Geomonas sp. RF6: one gene and its partner. The main gene of each other region encodes a partner of the protein of the gene in region 2 in a complex. Links are inferred from orthologs where the notes say so. Each region holds a gene or a part of one and is shown on either strand. Other genes may lie near its edges.

Region 1 (9,122 bases), 790 kb from region 2 along the record:
TGGATTTCGTCGATGATGTTGAGAAGGCGCATAGCCTGGAGATCTTCCTCACCTTCCTCCAGTACCTCCTCCTCGACATCCTTGCTGATCTCTATCGCGGCGATCTGGAGCTTCCTGAGACGCTCCCCCAGGGAGATGACCTCCTTCACCGTGATCGGGGTGTTGAGGATGACGCTTGCCACGTCACGCTCGCCGACCTCGATGCGCTTGGCGATCTCCACCTCCCCTTCACGGGTGAGGAGCGATACGGAGCCCATCTCGCGCAGGTACATGCGGACCGGGTCGCTGGTGCGCCCGAGGGTTCCCGGCTCGAACTCGACTTCTTCCTGCTCCCCTTCGTGCTCGTCCTCCTCCTCGAGATCCATCTTTATCTTGGGGATCTTCACCTTCTGAGCGGAGTCCACGATCTCGATGTCCATGTCACCGAACATGCTCATGACGTCGTCGATCTGGGCGGAGTCCACGATATCGGGAGGAAGCAGGTCATTAACCTCCTCGTAGGTGAGGAAACCCTTTTCCTTCCCGAGGTCGATCAGCTGTTTCACTTCATCCATGCTTTTTTTGGCCATTTTTACGACACTCCGTTACAGCTACCCAAGCAGCAGCCAACCAACTGATCTATGGTAATTTTGATTTCTTGTTACGTAACAGGTCGATCTGGGCCAGAAGCTCCGCGTAGCGCGGCGACTCCGGCTCCACTGTCGCCAGTTCCCTGGCGAGCTCCTTCACCCCTTTCAGCGCGCCGCGCTGGAGAGCGAGACGGCACTCCTCAAAGGCCTTCAAGGGGTTGATCCCCTCCAGATGGGCATCCGCCACAAAAAGGGAGAAAAGCCGCGCCCGCTCCTGCGGGTTCGCGACCTTTTCCACCACCTGTGCCACGTCGATGCTCTCGTGGCCTCGTTGTGCAACGATGTCGCCGGCAAGCTCGGCATACGCGGGTGAAAAGAGGGTCTCCACACCCTGCTGCGCCACCCTCTCGGCGACCTCGGGGAACTTCACCATGAGGGAGAGGAGTGTCTCCTCGATCCCGCCCCCCGGCTTCTCCCGCACCGGCCGCGGTGCCGGCCTCACTGGCGCCCGCACCGGCTCCGGGGTCACCCCCATCCGCTTGTGCAGGGTGCGCAGGTCGATGCCGACTGCGCGACAGACCTCTTTCTCGTACAGGGAGCGCTCCACCGGGTTCGCCATCTTCATGAGCCGCGGCGCCACCTCGTCGATGAAGGCGACCTTCCCCTCCACCGTTTTTGCGTCGACCCTTTTCAGGAGGTCCCGGTAGTAGAACTCGAAGATCGGGAGCGCCCCGTCGAGAAGCTCGCCGAAGGCGTCGGCCCCGCGTTCCTTCACGAAGTCGTCGGGATCGTCCCCGTCCGGCACCTGCACCACCTTTGCCGGCATCCCGTCCTCCAGGAAGAGCTCCATGGAGCGAAAGGTCGCCTTGCGCCCGGCCTCGTCGCCGTCAAAGAGGGTGTACACCTTTTCGGCGTAGCGGCGCAGAACCTTCAGGTGCGGCGTGGTGAGGGCGGTGCCGCAGGTGGCGACCACGTTGGTGTATCCTGCCCTGTACAGCGCCAGGTGATCGAAGTACCCCTCGACGATGATCACGCTCCCCGTCTCCCGCACCCCCTTCTTGGCGAGGTCGAGTCCGAAGAGGACCTCGCTCTTGTGGTAGATCGGCGACTCCGGGGAGTTTATGTACTTGGGGAGGGAGTCGTCCATGACCCTTCCGCCAAAACCTATCGGGCGCCCGTGCAGGTCGGCGATGGTGAAAAGGAGGCGGTTTCGAAAGGTGTCGTAGTACTTCCCGCCGTCACTCTTGCGCACCAGCCCGAGTTTCTCCGCAAGGGGGAGCGCCACACCCTTGCGCTCCAGGAACTTCGTCAGCCCGTCCCACCCTGCGGGGGCGAACCCCATGCGATACGCTGCTGCGGTCTCCTTGTCCACCCCGCGACGCTCCAGGTAGCGTCTTCCCGCTTCCCCCGCCTCGTCGCTTTCCAGCACCCGCCGATAGAAGTGCGCCGCCATCTCGCTGATGCCGTAGAGGAGCTCCAGCTCGTCGACCTGGCGCTTCTCCTCCCGCGTCAGGGGGCGCTCCGGGATATCTACGCCGACCCTCTTTGCCAGGAAGCGGACCGCGCCGGGGAAGCTCATCCCCTCCATGCGCATGACGAAGCTGATAACGTTTCCACCGACGCCGCAGCCAAAGCAGTGGAAGATGCCGCGTGCCGGATTCACGTTGAAAGACGGGGTCTTCTCTCCGTGAAAGGGGCACAGCCCCTGGTAGTTGGCACCGGACTTCCTGAGGCTCATGTACTCGGAGATCACCTCAAGGATCGGCGCCCGTTCCCGCACCTCCCTGACTTTTTCTTCCGGTATCATCGACAACTTGAGCCGTCCTTATCGCTTTGCCGCACCGACCGGCTTCTGTCCCCTCGCCGCCTCCCACCCGGCGGCGATGCTCGCCCCGGTGCCGATGAAGGCCTGCGCCGTCCTCGAGCGCGAGAGCGCTCCCTTCACCTTTTCCGGCATCGGCCCCAGCGTCCCCACGTAGAGGAGCATGCAGAGCAGGAACCCCCCCTCCAGAAAACCGAAGGCGATCCCGCCGATCCGGTTGATACCCCCCAACAGCATGATCTTGAACACAACGGTAAGCAGATGGCCGAGGAAGTAGAAGAGGATGCCGAGCGTGAGGAAAATGAGGAGAAACGAGAGCGGCTGAGCGACCCCCTGGGGGAGCCGGATGAACACCCGCAGCGTGTCGGCCAGATGGGAATAGTATCTGAAGGCGGCCCAGCCGCCTGAAACGAGCCCGAGGAGTGAACATGCCTCCCTTACCAACCCTTTGCTGAAACCTTTTGCTACGAAGAAAAGGAGTACCGCCCAGATAAGGATATCAAGAAGGATCATGCATTACACCTTGCGGCAGCTACAAAGTAAAAGTAGGGGGAATCGCTAGATTCGCCCCCACTCGTGTCACGAAAGGTATTCGGCTGACCCCGGGAGGGTCGCTCCCGGGGCAAAAAAAAAGATCAGCCTAGTCTTTCCTTTACAACTTCGCTAACCAGCTTACCGTCTGCACGGCCGGAAACGGAGGGCATGAGGGCTTTCATTACCTTGCCCATGTCCTTCCCCCCCGCTGCGGATGTCTCCGCGATGGCCTTGTCTACCAGGGCCACCAATTCTTCCCGGCTCAACTGCTGAGGCAGGAATTCCAGAAGGACGGCGAGTTCCGCCTCCTCCTTATCCACCAGCTCCTGTCTGCCTGCTTCCTTAAAGAGCCGGATAGATTCCCTGCGTTGCTTGCACAGTGTGGAAAAGGTATCTGTGATCTCGGAGTCGCTGAGCTCGTGCTTTGCATCGATCTCGCGATTCTTTACCGAGGAAAGGGCCATGCGGATAGTAGAAAGCCGCAATGCATCGCGGCTTTTCATGGCTTGCTTCATCTCTGCAACCAATCTGTCACGCAACTGCATATGGCCTCTTAGTCCACCATCTTGCGCTGTTTTTTGAGTGCACGCTTGCGCGCTGCAATGGCCTTTTTCTTCTTCTTGATGCTCGGCTTTTCGTAGTGCTCTCTTTTGCGCACTTCGGAAAGGATCCCAGCTTTCTCGCACTGCTTCTTGAACTTCTTCAGTGCCAGCTCAAACGGCTCAGTTTCTTTTACCTTTACTCCCGGCATTCATATTCCCCCCCCTTCTGTATCTGGAATTTACTACTTTGTGGGTTTGTCGGGCCGGCAGACATTTTTCAAGGAAAAAGCATCATAACATGGGGGTAAGAAATGTCAACATGTTTGTCAGGTGCTTTACACTCCGACACTCCTAGGCGCCCCGCGATTCCTTCTCCTCGATCCCGGAGAGCCCGAAGCGGCGCCGCAGCTCCGCGTACACCTCTTCCGGGTCGATGTCGTAGTACCCGAGAAGGACCAGGTTGTGAAAGATGAGGTCGGCTGTCTCGTACACGATCTCTTCGCGCGACCCTCCCTTTCCGGCGATGACGACCTCCGTCGCCTCTTCCCCTACCTTCTTGAGGATCTTGTCGATCCCCTTCGCCATGAGGCTTGCGGTATACGACTTCTCCGTCGGGTTTGCCTTCCGCTCCTGGATGACGCGGTACACCGCGCTGATGATCTCGCTCGAATCGCTCACGCCGCCCTCCTAGAGCCGCACCGCGACGCCGCGGTCGCGCAGGTAGCTCTTCGCCTCTTCGATGGTGTGCTCCCGGTAGTGGAAGATGGAGGCCGCGAGGCACGCACTGGCCCCGCCGTCGGTGAAGCCGTCGTAGAGGTGGGAGAGGTTACCCACGCCGCCGGAGGCTATCACCGGGATGTTCACCGCATCGACCACCGCGCGGGTCAGGGGCAGATCGTAGCCGTCCTTCGTGCCGTCCCGGTCCATGCTGGTAAGAAGGATCTCTCCCGCGCCGAGTTGCTCCATGCGCACTGCCCACTCAACTGCGTCGAGGCCGGTCGGGTTGCGCCCGCCGTGGGTGTACACCTCCCAGCCACCCCCTGCCCTGCTCCTCGCGTCGATGGCGACGACGGTGCACTGCGACCCGAACTTCTCCGCCGCCTCGTTCACGAACTCCGGGCGATGCACCGCCGCGGTGTTGATCGAGACCTTGTCGGCGCCGGCGTTCAGAAGTCGCCGGATGTCCTCCACCACGCGCACGCCGCCACCGACCGTGAGCGGCATGAAGACGCGCTCGGCGGTGCGGCGCACCACGTCGATGATGATGTCCCGGGCATCGGAGGAAGCGGTGATGTCGAGGAAGGTGAGCTCGTCTGCGCCCTGGGCGTCGTACAGCTCGGCAATCTCTACCGGGTCACCGGCGTCCCTCAGCCCGAGGAACTGGACCCCTTTCACCACGCGCCCACCCTTCACATCGAGGCAGGGAATAATCCTTTTGGTCAGCATCTGCTACTCTCCTGTTGCTTCAATCTACGTTCTTCCCGCGAAACCATTCCGTTGCCACCACCGGTCCCCAGCTTCAACCCCATCCCCACCCTGTCCCTCCCCTTGAAAGGGAGGGGACGCAGGGGAAAATGTAGGCCGGGATAAGCCGCCAGGCGTTCCCGGCGGTCCACCACAGACGCAGCCGCAACCAGCAAATGCCGGAAACGCTTGCGCTTATTCCGGCCTACATGCCAGCGCGACTGAAGAATGGGGATGCCGTCTCCGTGCTACTTCTGCCCCTTCGTCAGCGCGATCGCCTCGGCGAGCTTGATGGCGCCGCTGTAGATCGCCTTTCCGGTGATGACGCCGGTGACGCCGTACTGCTCGATCGACATGAGGTTCTCGATGTCCTTCAGCGAGGAGAGGCCGCCGGAGGCGATGACCGGGATGCTGATCGCTTCCGCGAGCGCCCGCGTCGCCTGCAGGTTCGGCCCCTGCATCATGCCGTCGCGGCTGATGTCTGTATAGATGATGGCGCTCACGCCGTAACCCTCCAGCTGGCGCGCCAGATCGACGGCGGTAGTCCCGGTGACCTCGGCCCAACCCTGCACCGCGACCATGCCGTTCTTTGCGTCGATCCCCACCACGATCTGCCCCGGGAAGCGCTCGCACGCCTCCTTCACGAACTCGGGGTTTCTCTGTGCCGCCGTCCCGATGATGACCCGACTGATCCCGAGAGAGAGGTATGCCTCCACCGTGGCGATGTCCCTGATCCCGCCGCCGAGCTGGGTGGGAATGGTGACGGAGCTCACGATCGACTCGATGGCGCTGCGGTTGCGCGGCTCCCCTGCGAAGGCGCCGTCGAGGTCGACGATGTGCAGGAGCTCCCCCCCCTGACGCTGCCACTCGGCGGCCTGCGCGCCGGGGTTGTCGTTAAAGACGGTGTCCTTCTCCATGAGCCCCTGCTCCAGCCGGACGCACTGGCCACCCTTCAGATCTATTGCGGGAATTACGATCATGTCATCTCCACTTCTAAAAATTCGGCGCGACCTGTCGGGCCGGGTCCTACTTCATCTGGGCAAAATTCCTCAGCATCGCCAGACCCATCTCCTGCGACTTCTCCGGGTGGAACTGTGTGGCCATGACGTTGTCGCGCCAGATGGCGGAGCAAAACTCGACGCCATAGGTGGTCGTCGCCGCCACCACATTCTCGTCCTCAGGCTTCACGTAGTAGGAGTGCACGAAATACACGTTCGTACCATCGCCGATCCCCTGGAATACCGGAGCCTCGCGCTTCACCGCCAGCTGGTTCCACCCCATGTGCGGCACCTTGAGCTGCTCGCCGCCCTCTTCCATCCCGTCCTCGAAACGCACGACCTTCCCGGGAATAACGTCGAGCCCCTTGTGGGTGCCGAACTCCTCGCTCTCGGTGAAGAGGAGCTGCAGGCCGAGGCAGATCCCGAGGAAGGGGCGTCCCTCCTTGATCACCCTGAGGATCGGCTCCACGAACCCCGCCTGCTCAAGGTTGTTCATGCAGTCGCGGAACGCCCCCACGCCGGGGAGCACCACCCGCTCCGCCTCCAGAAGGGTCTTCGGATCGGAGGTGACGACCGCTTCATAGCCGACCTTTTCAAAACCCTTCTGCACCGACCGCAGATTGCCCATGCCGTAATCGATTATTGCTATCATATGAGACCTTCCAGAGCAGCACGTGAGAGTGCGCGTTTGTTCTGTGGAACGTGTGGACTGACCCCATCCCCACCCTGTCCCTCCCCTTGAAAGGGAGGGGACGCGAGGGCTCCTGCCGGGGATGAATGCGGGCAGCGAGGCGTGAGCCTGCTGCGCTTTGCGCCTTACAGCTTCCCCTTGGTGGACATGACCCCTTCGATGCGGGGGTCCATCTGGGTTGCCTGGTCGAGCGCGCGGGCGAAGGCCTTGAAGCAGGCCTCCACGATGTGATGCACGTTGTCGCCGTACATGACGTTCACGTGGACGTTGGCGCCGCAGCTGTTGACGAACCCCTGCATGAACTCGCGCACCAGCTCGACGTCGAAGTCGCCGATCTTCACCTTCGGAAGCTGTGCATTGTAGACGAGGTACGGCCTGCCGGAGAGGTCGACCGTCACGCTTGCCAGCGTCTCGTCCATGGGAACCACCGCGTGCCCGTAGCGACGGATGCCGCACTTGTCGCCGACCGCCTCCTTCATCGCCGAGCCGAGAACGATCCCCACATCCTCGGTCACATGATGGAAGTCGATCTCGATGTCGCCGCTCGCCTCCACGTTGAGATCGAAAAGGCCGTGACGCGCGAAGAGATCGAGCATGTGGTCCAGGAACGGGACGGAAGTGCAGATGCGCGTCTCCCCCTTCCCGTCGATGGAGAGACAGAGCTTGATCTGGGTCTCCTTGGTGACCCGCTCGATAACGGCTTTTCTGGACATGGCTTCCTCCTCTGAAAAATCGAAATCCCACCGGCTTCGCCGCGACGCAGGTGGTGAATAGGTGATCCTCTCCTCCCGGAGGAGGATAGGTTACTCGCCGAGCCGGATGCTTACCGACTTCGCGTGCGCCTCAAGCCCCTCGAGATCCGCGATCCTCACGATCTCGCGCCCGAGCCTGTTGAGCCCCTCTTTAGAGAAGTGGATGATGGAGCTCTTCTTCACGAAGTCGTCAACGGAGAGCGGAGAGAAGAACCGGGCGGTGCCGCCGGTGGGCAGGGTGTGATTGGGGCCGGCGAGGTAGTCTCCCGATGCCTCCGGGGTGTAATGCCCGAGGAAGATGGCGCCCGCATTGGTGATGGAAGGAAGAAGGTCGAAAGGGTGATCGACCGCGAGTTCCAGGTGCTCCGGGGCAAGGCGGTTGGAGAAGGCGACGGCCTCCCCGATCGTCCCGGCAACGACAATGACCCCGAACGACTCCCACGATTTGCGCGCGATTGCCTGGCGTGATAGAACCTGCAGCTGGCGCTCCACTTCCTCCGCCACCCGCTCGCCGAACGCGCGATCGGTGGTGATGAGGACCGAAGAGGCAAGCTCGTCGTGCTCCGCCTGGGAGAGGAGGTCCGCCGCGATGTGGGCCGGGTTGCCGCTCCCGTCGTTTATGACGAGGATCTCGCTTGGGCCCGCGATCATGTCGATGCCGACGCGCCCGAATACGAGCTTCTTCGCGGTAGCGACGTAGATGTTCCCCGGGCCGGTGATCTTGTCCACCTGCGGGATGGTGGCCGTCCCGTACGCGAGCGCGGCAACGGCCTGCGCGCCGCCGATGCGGAAGACGCGGTCGACGCCGGAAAGCTTCGCCGCCACCAGGACGTGCGGATTGACCTCGCCGCCGGGTGTGGGTGCCACCATGATGATCTCTTTTACCCCCGCCACCTTCGCGGGGACGGCGTTCATGATGACGCTGGAGGGGTAGCTTGCCTTTCCGCCGGGGACGTAGATGCCGACGCGGGTAAGAGGGGTGACCTTCTGCCCCAGCATGATGTCCGGCTCCTCCGTGGAGAGCCAGCTCTGCTGTTTCTGCTTTTCGTGGAAGGCGGCAACCCGCTGCGCCGCGAGCTTCAGCGCCGCGATCTCCGCCGGATCGACCGCGGCGAAGGCCGCGTCGATCTCGGCAGCGCTCACCTCCAGAGAAGCGGCAGAGCACTCCAGCCGGTCGAAGCGCCGGGTGTACTCCAGTACCGCCTCGTCGCCGCGGGCGCGGACGTCGTTGATGATGGAGAGAACGACACCCTCGACCTCGCGGTCCACCTCTTCGCCGCGGGCCACGATGGCGTCGAATCTCTCCTGAAAATCCGGCTCCCTTATATCAAGAAATTGCATCACATCACCTCACACAGGTTTTGGGGCACTTCCCGACTACCGCCCCCCCTCTTCTCACCCTCAGAGTGCAGGTGCCCAGACGTCCCCTCCCTTTCAAGGGGAGGGACAGGGTGGGGATGGGGTCCTTGGTTCGCTAGATATACTTCTCCAGCCCTTCGATGATCCGGGTGATCCGCTCGTGCTTTGTCTTCATGCTGGCGCGGTTCACGATGAGGCGGCAGGTGATCTCGGCTATCGTCTCCACCTCCACCAGCCCGTTCTGCTTCAGCGTCTCCCCGGTGGAGACGAGGTCGACGATGCGCTCGGAGAGTCCGACCAGCGGGGCGAGCTCGATCGAACCGTACAGCTTGATGAGCTCCACCTGCACCCCTTTCGCCGCAAAATACCGCTCCGTGATATTGGGGTATTT
Region 2 (9,074 bases):
TCGACTCGCACGCGGGAAGGGGCACCGTCTTCACGGTGAGCCTCCCGCTGCTGCAGTAGCCATCGAGCTGTCAGCCGGGAGTGCCTCCGGCGCCGAGCCAGGCAGATGAATTGAGGAGCTTTTATGCCGATGAACAGGATATTGGTTGCCGACGATGAAGAAAGCATGCGCTGGGTCCTCTCCAAGGCCCTGAGGAAGAAGGGGTTCGCGGTGGACCTCGCCAGGGACGGGGAGGAGGCGCTGCGCCAGATCAGGGAGAACGCGTACGACCTCGCCATCCTCGACATCAAGATGCCGGGGATCTCCGGACTTGACCTCCTGGACCGGGTAAAGGAGGAGTGCGCCGATCTGTTCGTCGTGGTCATGACCGCCGAGGCGAGCATGAAAAACGCCGTGGAGGCGATGAAGCGCGGCGCCTACGACTACCTCACCAAGCCGTTCGATCTCAGCGTCATGGACGCGGTCGTGGAAAAGGTGAGTCGCGCGCGGGAGATGAGCGGGCAGGTGAACCTCCTGAAGGAGGAGCTGAAGGATCGCTACCAGCTGGAGAAGACAATCATCGGCAACTCCCCGGCGATGCGCGAGGTGTACAAGACGATAGGGAAGGTGGCGCCGAGCGACGTCACGGTCCTCGTGCAAGGTGAATCGGGAACGGGAAAGGAGCTCATCGCGCGGGCGATCCACTACAACTCCCGCCGCCTCGGGAAACCGTTCATTGCGCTCAACTGTGCGGCGATCCCGAAGGAGCTTCTGGAGAGCGAGCTCTTCGGCTTTGAGAAGGGGGCCTTCACCGGAGCGACGGAGCGCAAGCTCGGGAAGTTCGAGCAGGCGAACGGCGGCACGATCTTTCTCGACGAGATCGGGGACATGCCGATCGACCTGCAGGCGAAGATCCTCAGGGTCCTGCAGGAGCGGGAGATCACCAGGACCGGCGGCAACCAGAGCATCCAGGTCGACGTGCGGGTCGTCGCTGCGACGAACCAGGACCTGGAAGAGAGCGTGCGCAAGAAGCAGTTCCGCGAGGACCTCTACTACCGCCTCAACGTGATACCGATCCAGCTCGTGCCGCTGCGCGAGAGGAGCGAGGACGTGCCGCTTCTGGTAGAGTACTTCCTCGGCAAGATCTGCGCGGAGCTCGAGCACCCCCCGAAGCGCTGCTCCGCCGACGCCATGCGGCTATTGAGCAACTATTCCTGGCCCGGCAACATCCGCGAGCTGGAGAACACCATCAAGAGGGCGGTGATTCTCTCTCCCGACCCGCTTCTCATCTCCGCCGATTTTCCGGGGCTGCGCACCCGGCAGGGGGAGGGGGGGGGCGAGGAGCTGTCACTGGAGGGGATCGTCGATCTGAAGCTCAGGGGGAGTTTCAGCAACATGGAGCGGATGGAGAGCGGCGACGTGTACGCCATGGTGCTGGAACAGGTGGAGCGCCCGCTGATCCGTTTCGTGCTGGAGAAGACGCGCGGGAACCAGGTCCGCGCGGCAGACATCCTGGGGATCAACCGCAACACGCTGAGGAAGAAGATCACGGAGCTGGGGATCGAGGTGGTGAAGCCGGGGTGAACTCTTTGAGCGCGGCCTTAGCGCCCACTGCTGAATAAATGGTTCATCCCGGGAATCTCGAAGTCGAGATGAATGTGCTATCAAAGCAGTAGGCGAGGTAGCAGGTTCCCCCCTTTGCGAAGGGGGGACAGGGGGGATTTGCTTTTCGTTAGCACATGCTGATTTCTCCTCAAACCGCAGCCGTCTGCAGCACCATTGAGATCAACGACATAGCGACCGACCGGTTGGCCTCGACCCAGAATCTGCTTGCGCCGTAGATGAGAGCACAGCAGGCACTCAGTCATATGCTTGCGCACTTTGACGGGGGCATCTTCAAGTCGGTCATCCCGTGACCAGACCAAGTCAAATCCCCCCTGTCCCCCCTTCGCAAAGGGGGGGACGCGAGGTCTTGTGCGGCGCTTCTTTGCGGCATAGTACGAGTTCCCCGCAATCCCGCCAAAAGGAGGATGTATGTCGATACTGGAGAAATTCTTTCTGGAGCGCAGCAAGACGATGCTTTTGGTGGTCGATGTGCAGGAGAAGCTTTCCCGCGTGATGGACCCCGCGGTGCTGGAGAAGTCCACCCGCAATATCTCCATCCTCCTCGAGGCGAGTGCGGAGATGGAGATCCCGGTGCTGGCGACCGAGCAGTACGTCAAGGGGCTGGGAGAGACGATACCGGAGCTGAAGGAGAAGCTGCCGGCGGCGGCGATGGAGAAGATGACCTTCAGCTGCTGCGGTTGCGAGACCTTTCCAGATGAGCTCGCGCGGCTGAAGCGCCCTCAGGTCATTGTCACGGGGATGGAGACCCACGTCTGCGTGCTGCAAACCGTGCTGGAACTCCTGGATGACGGGTACGTCGTCCATGTGGTGACCGACGCGGTGCTGAGCCGGCGCAAGGAGAACTGGAAGACGGCCCTGAAGACGCTCGCCGCAGCCGGTGCGGTCCTCACCACGACGGAGGCCGTCCTTTTCCAGTTGCTGCGGACCTCCGGGACCGACGAGTTCAAGAAGCTTTCGAAGCTGGTGCGCTAGATCGTCTGGCGCTTGATATAGCGGGCGAGGGCGCGGGCGCACTCCGGGGAGAGGTCGGTGAACTCGATCCCCACTCCTTCCTGCTGTGAGTGCTTATGCCGGTTCTTCGAAGTATTGAGCCAGGCAACTCTTCCTTTGGTCTGAATGATGGCACCGTCGGGATCGGGGAGGGGAAAGACCATCTCCAGCAGAACGTTCTTCTCCAGCTCGTGTGACGTCGCCAGATAGGCGCCGTTGTCGCTGATGTCGAGGATGTGCCCGGAGAGCGTCAGCCCGAAGATGCGGAAATTAGCCTTCATGCGGCAATTTAGCCGCTTCCCCCGCCTGTCGACGGCGGGGAGGAGCTGGCGGGCCATCTCCATGAAGATCTCCTTGTCCAGCGGCTTCGTCAGAAACCCGTCGCATCCGGCGGCCATGCAGACCGCCTTGTCCTTATCCTTCCCCTCCGAGGTGATGAGCACCACCCGGGTGCCCCGCAGCATCGGGTCGCTCTTGATGGCGGCGCACGACTCCGCGCCGTTCATGACCGGCATGTGCAGGTCCATGAATATCAGGTCCGGACGCTCCCTCTTCGCTACCCGCAGCGCCTCTGCACCATCCCTGGCCGTGAATATGGTCGCCGCGGAAGCCTGCAGGAAGTCCTTCTGCAACTCCACGAACATGCTCACATCGTCCACCACCAGCACTTTTACCGTCATTCAGATCCCCTGCGTGTTAATTTTTGTATCTGCCTCAAGCTGAACCCCATCCCCACCCTGTCCCTCCCCTTGAAAGGGAGGGGACGTGAGGGGGACGCTCCTCCTTGGAGGCCGCGCGCCATCTGCGACCACCTTAAACGGAAAGGGGAGGGCGCGGCCTGCGCTGCCCTCCCCCCATGGTGTCCCGCTGCCAGCCTCTACTTCTTCGTTGCCAGCGCCTTTGCAATGATGTCGTGGTTGAGCCAGAAGACCGGCGCCTTCGGCTCCCAGGAGGAGTTGAACATGAGGTAGCCGACTCCCTGGAACACGCCGCGGGAGAGGACTGCGCACACGATGTCTTTCGGGCTTTTGTTCATCGCCAGAAGCTGCGCGGAGCAGTCGAGCATGAACTCCTGCTGCTCAGGGGAGTTGTGCTGCGGCCAGCTTGCGAAGTCGCGCGTCGCGGTGACGAGCGGCGAGGAGAGATAGGCATTCGCCTTCTCCACCACGGACTCCAGCGTCTCTCCGTCCTGCAGGAGCTCCTGGCACTCGGCGCGCAGCTCCTCGAGCCCTTCCTGCTTCAGCGAGTCGAGGAGGGGGTAGAGGGAGAGCTCCACGCCGAGGAAGAGGGCGCTGGAATTCGTCTGGATCTCCGGGCAGTTGTACACGCTCGCCTTGATCCCTTTTTCCCACGCGGCAGCCGCCACGTCCTCGAGACGAATCTTCGCCCACCCCTGCAGGTAGGGGGTGTAGGACTGCCAGGTGTATTTCCCGTCCACGAGGACCTCGCAGCCGTGATAGCCGAATGCGGCGTAGCGGACGGAGTGCTTCTCGCGCAGCGACGCGGTCGCCTCGATGAGGTAGCTGTAGGTGTCGGCGGTGACTTCGTCGAAGCTCACGCGGCACAGTTCCCCGAGGTCCGAACCCCAGAAGGCCTCGGAGGAGAGGAAGCGCTCGCCGGCGCCCTTGAAGAGCCTGTTCAGGATCGGCATGAAGACGCGGGTGCGCGGGATCCCACCCGCCATGGTGTGCACCACCAGCACGTTCGTCTTTTCAGGGATGAGCCCTTCGAGCTCCGCGATGACGGTCGAGAGGTTCTCCTTGAACCTCTGCGTGCCGCGGTTTCTTGCGTACTCGATCTCCTCTTTCGGCAGGTTCACCGAGCTCCAGTCGTCCGGCTTCACCCCTTTCAGCTTGTCCACGATGGAGACGCCGTCGCTGCACGGCTCCATGTCGAACCCAGCCTCCAGCGGAATGTTGATGATCTTGCCGCCGAGGTTCTCTTCGGCAAGGCGCAGCTCCTCGTCCGTCAGGGCGCGCAGCTTCCCGTCCGTATCGTGCCTCCCCACGGTGATCCCGATGATGGTCATCCCCTTGTCGCGGGCCTCGTCAACGATGCCGTTTGCATAGCCACGGCCGAACAGCTCCCCGCACAGGAAAAGGACGTCTCCCTTGCCGAAGCCGGCCGGTACCGGGAGCTCTCTCAGAGCATTGAATTGTGTCATTGGTTGATCCCTCTCTTTCACATTGAATTGAAGCTCAGTTACCGCATATCCCATCCTTCAGGAGGGCATAGCGAGGATCGGAGTGGCGCCGCCAGGCGCTGCATCCGGTTCCTTTGTCCAGGGACTCGTGTTTCGGCAGATCGGCCCTGCCTCACACGCGCCTTTATAACTAGTTCTTCCGGAGTATTCCGGCAGAGTCGCTAAAACGTCCCCTCCCCCCATGCGGGGGAGGGACAGGGTGGGGGGGAAGGTGCGACCAGTTCAGGAGATGGCAGCTTCACCCACCCCCTGGCCCCCTCCCGTCAAGGGAGGGGGGAAGAACTCCCCCGATGCTTCCTCAGAATGGTGGCGGGATCAGTAGTCCTCGCGCGCCAGGTTTTCGAATCGGGTCCACTCGCCACGGAAGGCGAGGTCGACGGTGCCGATCGGGCCGCTCCTGTGCTTGCCGATGATGACTTCCGCCTTCCCCTTCAGCTCCTCGTTTTCCTTGTCGTACACCTCGCCGCGGTACACGAACATGATGATGTCCGCGTCCTGCTCGATGGCGCCGGACTCCCTGAGGTCGCTCATCATCGGGCGCTTGTCGGAGCGCTGCTCCAGTCCGCGGTTCAGCTGGGAGAGTGCGATAACCGGGATCTCCAGCTCTTTGGCAAGCCCTTTCAGGGAGCGCGAGATTTCCGAGATCTCCTGCTGGCGCGATTCGGGGTTCGCTCCGCCGCGCATGAGCTGCAGGTAGTCGATGACGATGAGGCCGATGTCGTGCTCCGCCTTCAGTCGCCGAGCCTTGGAGCGGAGCTCCAGGATGGAAATGGATGCGGTGTCGTCGATGAAGATCTTCGAGTCGTGCAAGGATCCCGCCGCCTTCGCCAGCTTGGGCCAGTCGTTTTCCTGCAGGTTTCCGGTCTTGAGCCGGCTGAGATCGACGCGGGCCTGGGAACAGAGAAGCCTCTCCACGAGCTGCTCCTTGCTCATCTCCAGCGACCAGATCGCCGCCGGGTGGCGCTGCTGCGCCTCGACCGCCGCGTACTGTGCGACATTGAGGGCAAAGGTCGTCTTCCCCATGGCGGGGCGCCCGGCGATGATGACGAGGTCGCCGGCATGGAACCCCGCGGTCATCTTGTCGAGGTCGTGGTAGCCGGTCGGAACGCCGGTGACCGCCTCCTTCTTTTCGTAGAGGAGCTCGATGTTCCTCATGGCGTCTTTGAGGACGTCGCGCACCTGGAAGTACGCCGGGCGGATCTTGTTTTCCGAGATCTCGAAGATGACCTTCTGCGCGCCGTCGAGGAGCTCCTCCACGTCCACCTGGTCCTCGAACCCCTTGGTGACGATGTCGGTGGCGGCGGTGATGAGCTTCCTCGTGACGCACTTTTCCTTCACGATCTTGCAGTAGTACTGGATGTTCGACGCCATGGGGACGAAGTCGACCAGCGTCGCCAGGTATGCTCCCCCGCCGACCTCCTCCAGCTCACCCTTCTTCTTCAGGATCGTGGTGAGGGTAATGAGGTCGCACGGCTCCCCCCGCTCGTTCAGGTCGATCATGGCCCGCATGATCTTTCTGTGCGACTCGCGGTACAGGTCTTCGGGGGTGAGGATCTCCAGCGCGCGGTTGATCGCCTCGTTGTCGACGAGAATACCGCCGAGGATGGACATCTCCGCCTCGATGCTCTGGGGGGGCAATTTTCTCAGGTCAGACTGCTGCATGGACTACCTCTTTTAGACCTCCGCGGTCCGCCGTGGTCAAAGGCGGGATTCTACCGTTCAAAGCGGTGCAGGTCAATTCTTTTGCGACTTTAAAGCGTGCTGCATTCCCTGAGGAAGGCGAGGGACTTCAGGGGACGATCGAGGTGGGCGGCGACGGCGGGGTCGAGGAGCCGGTCCGCCTCGTGAAGCGCCGCATCGGGAAAGTGGATCGAGCCGAACGACCCCGCCCTCATGGCGCGTGCGAGGATCGTTGCGGTCTCAGGCGAGATCGGGGCATTCTCCAGCGGAGGCTGATAGCCGAGGATCTTCAGGAAGTTGACGGTAAAGAGGCGGCGGTCGGAAGGGGAGGGGGGGGCGCTGTCGAGGCGTTCCAGGTAGCTGGAGAGGAGCCGGAAGAGGCGCGGATTCGCCTCCCCCTCGGGGGTGAAGCGCTCCACCAGTTCGCAGGCGTAGGCCGCGCAGCCGATCTGGGAGAGGTCGACCCTGATGCCGGGGTGGATGGTGACCACGTCCGCGCTTTCGATGGAGGTGAGGCCGGAGTAGGGGATCTTTAGCTGCAGTCCGAGGTGGGCGAAGGGCTCCAGTGCGCCGCCGAAGCGGCGGCGGCTGCGTTTGGCGCCGCGGGCGATGCCGGAGAGGCGTCCTTCTTCGCGGGTGAAGAAGGAGACGATCCGGTCGGCCTCGCCGTAGTCGGTGATTCGCAGTACGATCGCTTCGCAGGCGGTTTTTCGCATGGGAGAAAGTAGCATCCGCGAAGCGGTGCAGTCAATGGGTAGAAAGGTGCGGCTGATTGATAGGGGCCTTACTCACCCCCTTTGCGTGGGCTCAACCGGTGCCTTTAGTAGGACAGGAGCCTAGGCGTCCCCTCCCTTTCAAGGGGAGGGACAGGGTGGGGATGGGGTAGGTTTGGCGACCACCGACCCCCATCCCCCTCCTGTCCTCCCCCTTGAAAGGGGAGGGACGCGCTGCCGACAGCTCAGCTTAATCTTGTCCCCGGAATTGCGGAAGAACCGTGTTTATTCTTTGCCGGCAGTTCCATCTGCTATCCTGACTTGGCGACAGAAATGCCGGGAACGCCTGCGGCTTATCCCGGCCTACATTACACATTGACGGGTGCGACGGGGGGCTGCGTCCTTAGCGCAGCCCCATCCGGGCGAGGATCCTGCCGAGGAACTTGTTGAGGGGGTGGCTGCGCGGCAGCGAACGGATCGGCGGCACGCGCCTCTTGCCGTACTGCTCCAGCTCCGCGAAGAATTCGGGGCCTCCGCCATGCTGGACGCCGCTGCGCAGCGTGCTCAGCCCCTGCTCCTTCGCGCCGGCGAGGATCTGCACCCGTCCGAGGTTCAGGTAGTGCTCCAGGTTTTCCGGCTCCCGGGAGACGGCCTCCTCGGCAAGGCGCAACGCCCTCGGAAAGTCGCGGCAGCTCTTCGCGATACTCAGCGCCAGGTGAGAAGCGGTCTCCGCCGTCTCGTTCAGCGACATCGCCTGCTCGAGGCAGCGCCGGGCGAGGTGGAAGAGGCCGCGCTGCAGGGCAACCACTCCCTTTTGCTGGAACTCCTTCGCAGCCACGCTCGGCTCCGCAGGCTCAACCTTTTCATAGTGGATCAGGGTGCAGGAGGGTGAGGCGCCGGGAATCTCCTCCCGCGCGACCTCCACGAAACTTTCCGGTATTTCCGGAAAGCGCACGTCCCCTTCAAAGCTGCCGTGTACACGCGTCAGGTAGATCCTCTGCGCGATCTGCATCGCCTCGCGAAAGACCTCCTCGCCGCCGCAGATGAAAAGCTCTTCTTCCCCCTGGGCGAGCTCGAGCGCTTCCTTCAGCGTACGCGCCAGGTGGTACCCCTCCGGCGGGGGAGGGGCGCTTCTGGAGAGGACTATGGTGCGGCGGCCGGGGAGGGGGCGGCCGATCGACTCGAAGGTCTTTCTCCCCATAACGACCGTGTGCCCTAGGGTGATCTCCCGAAAGCGCGCCAGCTCAGCGGGGATGTGCCAGGGCAGCTCCCCGTGCCCGCCTATTACGCCGTTTTCCGCAACTGCCGCTATCATCGAGACGATCATCACCTGCTCCTTCACATCTTCTTTAGCGCAACGTGACCATGGTGACCCCGTCTCCCCCTTCGAAGCGCTCTCCGGTCCTGAAGGCTGCCACGAGGGGGTGGCCGTCGAGGTAGCCCCGCACCCCGTTCATCAGGGCGCCGGTCCCCTTGCCGTGCACGATCCTGATCTCCGGAACCCGGTCGCGCGCCGCCCGGTCGAGAAAAGGCTCCAGCCGCGCCAGCGCCTCCTCGACCCGGAGGCCGATCAGGTTGATCTCCGCCGCCGGCTCGGGTCGCTCCTCTTCCTGCACCCTCTTCTGGCGCGGTTTCGGCTCCTTCCCCTTCGGCTGCAAGAGCGCCGAGAAGGCCACCTCGAGCTCCATGCTGCCGGCCCGTACCCGGGCTTTTTCCTGACCGGGATTGACGGAGACGATGCGGGCGTCGAGATTCAAGGGCTTCACGAAGACGACTTTTCCCGGCTCGATCTGAGCCGGCCGCTCCTCGGGAGGACGGAGCTCGGCGAGCTTTTGCTCCACCTCCGCCTCTTTCTGTTCCAGGAGTTCCCTGGCCTGGCGCCC

What was found.
Region 1: the proteins of dnaB (region 2) and dnaG are in contact, whole or in part, in a crystal structure (PDB 2R6A), measured with the Geobacillus stearothermophilus proteins. The link is inferred for Geomonas sp. RF6 from one-to-one orthologs. Residues at the interface, in WP_033016901.1 of Geobacillus stearothermophilus: Ser13, Glu15, Ala16, Gln18, Glu91, Leu92, Asp94, Ala95, Val96, Pro97, Thr98, Ala99, Ala100, Asn101, Tyr104, Tyr105, Ile108; in WP_049624496.1 of Geobacillus stearothermophilus: Lys456, Leu457, Leu458, Pro459, Ala460, Asn463, Ala464, Leu467, Leu535, Leu536, Ile537, Ala538, Gln544, Glu545, Asp548, Tyr549, His552.

What each region holds. Positions count from the first base shown.
Region 1 is NZ_CP087999.1:2,254,430-2,263,551, reverse strand. The notes cover bases 1-2,968. They hold dnaG (DNA primase), read right to left. Parts: upstream 2,383-2,968; coding sequence 619-2,382; downstream 1-618. Other genes in these bases: LPW11_RS09765 (CvpA family protein), read right to left, coding at 2,395-2,904; rpoD (RNA polymerase sigma factor RpoD), read right to left, coding at 1-569. In the rest of the region: LPW11_RS09760 (GatB/YqeY domain-containing protein), read right to left, coding at 3,027-3,470; rpsU (30S ribosomal protein S21), read right to left, coding at 3,479-3,676; LPW11_RS09750 (phosphoribosyl-ATP diphosphatase), read right to left, coding at 3,819-4,145; imidazole glycerol phosphate synthase subunit HisF, read right to left, coding at 4,155-4,913; hisA (1-(5-phosphoribosyl)-5-[(5-phosphoribosylamino)methylideneamino]imidazole-4-carboxamide isomerase), read right to left, coding at 5,180-5,911; imidazole glycerol phosphate synthase subunit HisH, read right to left, coding at 5,958-6,581; imidazoleglycerol-phosphate dehydratase HisB, read right to left, coding at 6,746-7,333; hisD (histidinol dehydrogenase), read right to left, coding at 7,424-8,713; hisG (ATP phosphoribosyltransferase), read right to left, coding at 8,847-9,122. UniProt on the Escherichia coli protein: RNA polymerase that catalyzes the synthesis of short RNA molecules used as primers for DNA polymerase during DNA replication.
Region 2 is NZ_CP087999.1:3,045,350-3,054,423, forward strand. The notes cover bases 4,288-7,207. They hold dnaB (replicative DNA helicase), read right to left. Parts: upstream 6,461-7,207; coding sequence 5,114-6,460; downstream 4,288-5,113. Other genes in these bases: LPW11_RS13155 (enoyl ACP reductase FabMG family protein), read right to left, coding at 4,288-4,759; recO (DNA repair protein RecO), read right to left, coding at 6,550-7,194. Also shown: LPW11_RS13135 (two-component system sensor histidine kinase NtrB), read left to right, coding at 1-59; LPW11_RS13140 (sigma-54-dependent transcriptional regulator), read left to right, coding at 124-1,563; LPW11_RS13145 (hydrolase), read left to right, coding at 2,014-2,577; LPW11_RS13150 (response regulator), read right to left, coding at 2,574-3,275; more of LPW11_RS13155, read right to left, coding at 3,473-4,287; LPW11_RS13170 (dihydrofolate reductase), read right to left, coding at 7,595-8,518; LPW11_RS13175 (endonuclease MutS2), read right to left, coding at 8,541-9,074. UniProt on the Escherichia coli protein: The main replicative DNA helicase, it participates in initiation and elongation during chromosome replication. Travels ahead of the DNA replisome, separating dsDNA into templates for DNA synthesis.